Regions from separate parts of the Streptomyces sp. NPDC012769 genome, predicted to be linked through region 1. Evidence: riboswitches for the same ligand, from Rfam matches in the RefSeq annotation. Region 1 holds a riboswitch; each other region holds the start of a gene.
The links. Region 1 has a riboswitch for cobalamin ahead of ACFY7C_RS15010 (cobalamin biosynthesis protein). Riboswitches for the same ligand answer to the same signal wherever they lie in the genome.
Positions count from the first base shown of each region.

Region 2: another riboswitch for cobalamin. It lies ahead of ACFY7C_RS06905 (ABC transporter substrate-binding protein); the one in region 1 lies ahead of ACFY7C_RS15010 (cobalamin biosynthesis protein).
Region 3: another riboswitch for cobalamin. It lies ahead of ACFY7C_RS22650 (ribonucleoside-diphosphate reductase subunit alpha); the one in region 1 lies ahead of ACFY7C_RS15010 (cobalamin biosynthesis protein).

Region 1 covers NZ_JBIBCP010000002.1:1,313,446-1,315,700, forward strand. The annotation lists gene ACFY7C_RS15010 (cobalamin biosynthesis protein) at 1-969, opposite strand, end outside; cobalamin riboswitch at 1,004-1,137, opposite strand; gene ACFY7C_RS15015 (hypothetical protein) at 1,265-1,486, opposite strand; gene ACFY7C_RS15020 (anion permease) at 1,512-2,255, opposite strand, start outside.
Region 2 covers NZ_JBIBCP010000001.1:1,539,787-1,542,041, forward strand. The annotation lists gene ACFY7C_RS06900 (FecCD family ABC transporter permease) at 1-155, opposite strand, end outside; gene ACFY7C_RS06905 (ABC transporter substrate-binding protein) at 272-1,330, opposite strand; cobalamin riboswitch at 1,369-1,567, opposite strand; gene ACFY7C_RS06910 (STAS domain-containing protein) at 1,744-2,148, shown strand; gene ACFY7C_RS06915 (STAS domain-containing protein) at 2,190-2,255, shown strand, end outside.
Region 3 covers NZ_JBIBCP010000004.1:293,975-296,229, reverse strand. The annotation lists gene mctP (monocarboxylate uptake permease MctP) at 1-273, shown strand, start outside; gene ACFY7C_RS22655 (GNAT family N-acetyltransferase) at 353-865, shown strand; cobalamin riboswitch at 905-1,045, shown strand; gene ACFY7C_RS22650 (ribonucleoside-diphosphate reductase subunit alpha) at 1,177-2,255, shown strand, end outside.

The sequences.
Region 1 (2,255 bases):
GTACCTCCGCTTCACCGCGTTCGTCAGGATCCGGCCGCCCACGCAGGCGGCCAGGGTCAGCCAGGTCACCCGGCGGGACAGCCGTACCGCCCGGTCGATGTCGGCCACCTCGACGGCCCGCCCCTCCCCGTTGAGCACGGGCCGGTGCTCGACCCGTCCGCCGTACGACAGGGTGCCGCCGAGCCGTACGCCCAGCGCACCCGCGAAGGAGGCCTCCACCGGGCCCGCGTTGGGGCTCGGGTGCTTCCCGGCGTCGGCCCGCCAGGCCCTCAGCGCGCCGCGGGGGTTCCCGCCCGCCACGCCGGCGAGCACGGCGGTGAGCCGGGCGCCCGGCCAGCCGGCGAGGTCGTCGAGGCGGGCCGAGGCCCAGCCGAAGCGCCGGTAGCGGGGGGACTTGTGGCCGACCATCGCGTCCAGGGTGTTCACCGCCCGGAAGCCGAGCAGGCCGGGCACGCCCGCGACCGCCCCCCAGAAGAGGGCGCCCACGACGGCGTCCGAGGTGTTCTCGGCGACCGACTCGACGACCGCGCGGGCCATCGCGGGCCCGTCCAGGGACTGGGGGTCGCGGCCGCACAGATGGGGCAGCCGCTCGCGGGCCACCTCCAGGTCGCCGGCGGCGAGCGCGCCGCCGATCGCGCGGGCCTCGCGGCCCAGGGTCGTACCGCCGACGACGGCCCACACGGAGGCGGCGGTCAGGGCGACGGAGGCGGCGTGGTGGCCGCGTACCGTACGGGCGGCGAGGGCGCCGAGCGCCACGGTGGTGCCGGCGCAGACGGCGGTGTGCAGGGCGCCGCGTCCGCGGTGGTCGCGGTGCAGGCGCTGCTCGACCGCGGCGGCGGCCCGGCCGAAGGCGGCGACGGGGTGGCCGCGGCGGGGGTCGCCGAGGAGCAGATCGACGGCGAGGCCGGCGGCCGCTCCGTAGGCGTAGACACGGGTGGTGCCGGGAAGTCTGGGGCGGCGGCCGGGCATGGCGCTGTGTCCTCACTCAGGGTCCGCGCCCTGGATCGACGTGACCGGCGGCGAGAGTTCCTGACTCCCGGCCCCGCGGGGCCGGTCACAGTGGCGGGACCGCGCCGGAATCGCACCGGGCTTCCTCTCCATTGCCGCCGTACTGGCCTCGGCAGTCCACCACGCTCCGCGAACAGCCGTCAACTCACCCTTGACCTGCGGCGGGTCACTGTGCGAAGCACCACAAACACGGCGGCCGGGCGGCCCGCACACGAGGTGCGGACCGCCCGGCCGTCAGGTCGTCCGGTTCGCCGGGTCAGGCGACGATCAGATAGATGCCGTACGCCACGGCGGCGGCGCACAGGGCGAAGCAGGCGTAGGCGCCGGTGCGGGCCAGGGCGGCGGAGCCTCCCTGGGCGGCGGCCTGCTCCTGCTTGGAGAGGCCGACGATGCCGAGGGTGAACAGGCCCACGAGGGCGACGGTCGCCACGAGGCTGACTCCGAAGACGGAGCCGAGAGCTGCCCAGTCGATCTTCATGCGGTTGCTTCCTTGTTCCTCTTGCTCAGACCGCGGCCGGGGCCGGGGGAGCGGTCGGGTCCGCCGTGCCCGGCGCGGGGATGGTGGCCTTGAGGTCCTCGTCCGTGACGGCGGCGACGGAGCCGGCCGGCGGCGGGGTGACGGCCGCGATGGCGGTGGTGACGACGCCCGCGGGCTCGGTGTCGGTCTCGACGTCGTTGACGTTGGTGTGGTCGACCACCTGGCGGCGGGAGATCAGCCAGATCGCGAGGCAGGAGGCGGCCAGGAAGGTCGCGACGGTGTAGACGCCCCAGTCGCCCTGGCGGGCCACGTACTCGGCACCGGCTCCGACCAGACCGGCGGCCGGCAGGGTCAGGCCCCAGGCGACGAACATCCGGGTGGCGGTCGACCAGCGGACGACACCGCCCTTGCGGCCCAGGCCCGCGCCCATGACGGCGCCGGAGCAGGAGTGCGTGGTCGAGAGGGAGAAGCCCAGGTTGGAGGAGGCCAGGATGACCGTGGCCGCGCTGGTCTGGGCGGCGAAGCCCTGCTGCGGCTGGAGGTCGGTGAGGCCCTTGCCCATGGTGCGGATGATGCGCCAGCCGCCGAGGTAGGTGCCGAGCGCGATCGCCACACCGGCGGAGACGATGACCCAGACCGGCGGGTTGGAGCCGGGGGCGATGGTGCCGCCGGCGACCAGGGCGAGGGTGATGATGCCCATGGTCTTCTGCGCGTCGTTGGTGCCGTGGGCGAGGGAGACGAGACCGGCGGAGGCGATCTGGCCGGCCCG
Region 2 (2,255 bases), on a different contig from region 1:
AGGGTACGGGGCAGCCGCAGGTTCCACACGATGCCGTCGCGGATGGGGCTGAGGCCGGACGGGGCGCCGCCGAGGTGGGCGGAGACGGCGGACCAGACGTCGGTGACGCCGATGTCGGCCGGTCCGATGGTGACGGCGACCGCGAGCGAGAGCATGAGCACGGCGCAGCCGGCGGCGGCGCGCAGGAGCGAGCCGCGCGGGGATGTCCGGTGCGGGAGTTCCCGGTGCGGAAGTGCCCGGCGCGGGAGCGAGCCGCGCGGAACCGTGCCGGTCACTTCGCGAGGCCGGAGGCGCGCAGGGCGGCGGCGACCTGTTCGATGCCCTCGACCGTGCGGATGGTGGGGTTCATGGCCTGGCCGCTGAGGAGCACGTACCTCTTGTTCCGTACGGCGTCCATCTTCTTCGTGACGGAGTCGGACTCCAGGAACGCGATCTTCTTGGCGGCGCTCTCCCCCGACTGTGCCTTGCGGGTGAGGTCGCCGATCACCAGGAGGTCGGGGTTCCGGTCGGCGACGGTCTCCCAGCCGATCTGGGGCCATTCCTCGGTGGTGTCGTCGAAGACGTTCTCGGTGCCGGTCGCGCGGGTGATGACGCCGGGCGCCCCGCAACAGCCCGCCAGGTAGGGCGAGTGCGCGTCGGAGAACCAGTAGAGGACGCTGACGCCGGCGCCGCGCAGGCCGGTGGTGGCCTTCGTCACCCGGGCCTTCAGTTCGGCGACGAGCCGCTCGCCGCGTTCCTCGACGCCGAACAGCCGGGCGAGGTCGCGCACCTCGCCGTAGACGGTCTCCATGGTGAGCGGGGTGGTGCGCCTGCCGTCGCCGCCACCGGAGTTGTCCTTGCCGAGGCAGTCGGACGGGGAGAGGTACGTGGGGACGCCGAGCTGCTCGAACTGCTCGCGGGTGGCGACGCCGCCCTTGCCGAGGGTGGAGGCGAAGGAGGCGGCCACGAAGTCGGGTTCGGTGTCGAGGACCTTCTCGAAGGAGGGGTTGTTCTCGGCGAGGCGGGGCACGGCGGCGGCGGGCTTCTCCAGGCCCTTCATGACCGGGTCGGTCCAGGTGGCGGTGCCCACCATGCGGTCGGCGAGGCCGAGGGCCAGCATGATCTCGGTGGTGCCCTGGTTGAGGGAGACGGCCCGGCGCGGCCCGCCGGGCGGGACCCGCACCGTCCGGCCGCAGTTCTCGAGGGAGCGGCTCTTCGCGTCGGCGGACGCGGCGCCGCCTCCGGTGCCGGTGGCGGTGTCGGAGTCCGTGGGGGCGCTGCCGCATGCGGTGAGGAGCAGGACCCCGCAGAGAAGCAGGGCGGCGGGGCGGGCGGGACGGTGAAGGGGCACGGCTGATCCTGGTCGTCGAGGGGCCTGTGCGCGAGGCCCGGTCCGTACGGTCCGCCAGCAGGTCTTCGGACTCGGGATCGCTCGGTCGGGGCGCCTTCCCGGCCCGATCGTCCCGGCCCAGTGGCGTCGTGCCCCGCCCGTCCCCCTCACCGCTGCGCGTCAGTTCCGGATTCGCACCGGATTCCCTGACCACCGTGCGTCACGCACGGGAGTTCGACTGGCCACCGCAAGCTACCACAGCCCAAGATCACGACCTGACGGTCCGGCACCCCGCCGCACCCCCGGCTCGCCGACGCCGCGACCCCGGCTCCCCCGTCCCTCACTCTCGCCCCACCCCTGCCGCACCCCTGCTTCCGGGTGCCCGCACGCATAGGGAACGCGGATCGGGGCACGTGCTGGGCGGAGGTGCGGTGATGGTCGACGCGCAGTTCGTGCCACGCCCCGACGCGGTTCCGGAGCCCCGTACGTACCGGCCCTCGTCGGGGACGGCGTGGGTGGTGCGCGAGCCCTCGCCGGAGCCGGGCGCGGTGGTCGTCCTGTCGGCGACCGGGGAGTTCGACGTGGAGACGGCCGGCTGCCTGCACGACGCGTTCGCCGACGCGCGGCTCGCCGAGCCGCGACTGGTCGTCCTCGACGTCTCCCAGGTCGGCTGCGGGGACTCCTCGTTCCTGCACGAGCTGGTGGCCGCGCACTTCGCCGACCACCGGTTGGTGCCGGCGGGGCCGTTCCCCCGGCGACTGCGTCGGCTGTTCGCGTTGACGGGGACACTGCGTCTCTTCACCATCGTCAAGGATCGCGCCGACCTGTGCTTCGCCTGATCATGGCGGTACCGCCGAGGACGGAAAGGAGCTGTGACCGCATGGGAGCCACGGAGGCAGCGGAGGACTTCGCGGGGCGGCTCGGCGTTCACGTCCTGGAGGGACGA
Region 3 (2,255 bases), on a different contig from region 1:
GTCTACGGCACCGCCGCCGCCTACGGGGTCGCGAGCCCGACCCAGAAGCACTTCGGCGGCTCCTCCGCCGAGATCCCGGGCATCGGCGAGATCGGCTACATCGGCCTCACCGCCTTCGTCCTCAACGTCGTCGTCACCGTCGTCCTCACCTTCGTCCTCAAGGCCGTCAAGGCGCCCGAAGGCGTCGACGAGACCCGGCCCGAGGACTACACGGCCGACGCCGGCGACAAGGGCGTCGTCACCGAGCTGCCGAAGGTCGGCGCCGGCCACTGACCGCGGCACACCCGTCGCTCCGCCCGCCCCCGGGAAACCGGGCGGCGGGCGGAGCCGTACCCGAGGGAGACTGCTGGGCATGGACTTCACGATCAGAGACGTACGGCCGGAGGAGCACGAGACCCTGGGGGAGATCACCGGCCGGGCCTATCTCGAGGACGGGCACCTCCTCCACGGCGAGGACGACTGGTACTTCGGACATCTGCGGAACGTGGCCGGCCGGGCCGAGGTCGCCGACGTGCTCGTGGCCGTGGACGACGCGGCCGGCACCATCCTGGGCGGCGTCACCTTCGTCCCGGCCCCCGGGGTGATGGGCGATCGCGCCCGCGCCGGGGAGACCGAGATCCGGATGCTGGCCGTCGACCACGCCGCCCGCGGCCGCGGCGTCGGCGAAGCGCTCGTCCGGGCCTGCGTCGACCGCGCCCGGGCCGTCCCGGGCTGCGAGAGGATCGTCCTGTCCACCCAGACCGGCATGCGTACCGCACACCGCATCTACGACCGTCTGGGCTTCCGGCACACGCCGGAACGGGACTGGTCCCCCATCCCCGATCGCCCCGAATTCCTGCTGCTCTGCTACACCCTGGAGTTGTAGCGAAGCAAACGACACACAACATGTGGGGGGTGCCGCAAGCGGCGCCCCCCACATGTATGCTCGTGCTCGCTGTCGTCGCAGGGGAATCCGGTGGAAATCCGGAACTGTCCCGCAACGGTGTACTTCATGCGCTTCCGTACGAAGTGAGTCCGAAGACCTGCCGACAGTGCGCCCGGTCCGTCCGTTCCGGGTGCCACAGACGTCCGGGCCTCGCGGAGTGGGCCGGTGGACGCGGTGCCGCCGTGCGTACGGCCGCCCGCCCTCCGCCTCCCCCCGCCCTGGCCCCGAGCCGAGCGAGGGAGAGCCCCCACGTGACCATCGCGCCCGCCGATCCGGCCGCAGCGATCGAGAGCGACGGACCCGGGACCGTACTCCTGCGGACCCTGACCGATCTCACCGCCGACCTCCGGGACACCGACCCCGGCCGGGTCGCCGCCGCCGCGCTGCGCGGCCGGCACGCCGGCTCGGACGAGGCGGAGCTGCGCGAGCTGGCCACCGAGGCCGCCGCCGGACTGATCGCGGAGGACCCCGCGTACTCCCGGCTGGCCGCCCGGCTGCTCACCCTCACCATCGCCGAAGAGGCCGCGGGCCAGGGCGCGGTGTCCTTCTCCGCCTCGGTCGCCGTCGGACACCGCGAGGGCCTGATCGCCGACCGCACCGCCGACTTCGTCGCGCTGCACGCCGCCCGGCTCGACGGGACGATCGACCCGGCCGCCGACGACCGCTTCGGCTACTTCGGCCTGCGCACCCTGTACTCCCGCTACCTGCTGCGCCACCCCCTCACCCGCAAGGTGATCGAGACCCCGCAGCACTTCATGCTCCGCGTCGCCTGCGGCCTCGCCGAGGACGACAGCGTGCGCGCCGTGGACGAGGTCGCGGCGCTGTACGGGCTGATGAGCCGGCTGGACTACCTGCCCTCCTCCCCCACCCTCTTCAACTCCGGCACCCGCCACCCGCAGATGTCCTCCTGCTACCTGCTGGACTCCCCGCAGGACGAGCTGGACTCCATCTACGACCGCTACCACCAGGTGGCGCGGCTGTCGAAGCACGCGGGCGGCATCGGCCTGTCCTACTCCCGCATCCGCGCCCGCGGTTCGCTGATCCGCGGCACCAACGGCCACTCCAACGGCATCGTCCCGTTCCTGAAGACCCTCGACGCCTCCGTCGCCGCCGTGAACCAGGGCGGCCGCCGCAAGGGCGCCGCCGCGGTCTACCTGGAGACCTGGCACGCGGACATCGAGGAGTTCCTGGAGCTCCGCGACAACACCGGCGAGGACGCCCGCCGGACGCACAACCTCAACCTGGCGCACTGGATCCCGGACGAGTTCATGCGCCGGGTCAACGCGGACGCCGAGTGGTCGCTGTTCTCCCCGGCCGACGTGCCCGAGCT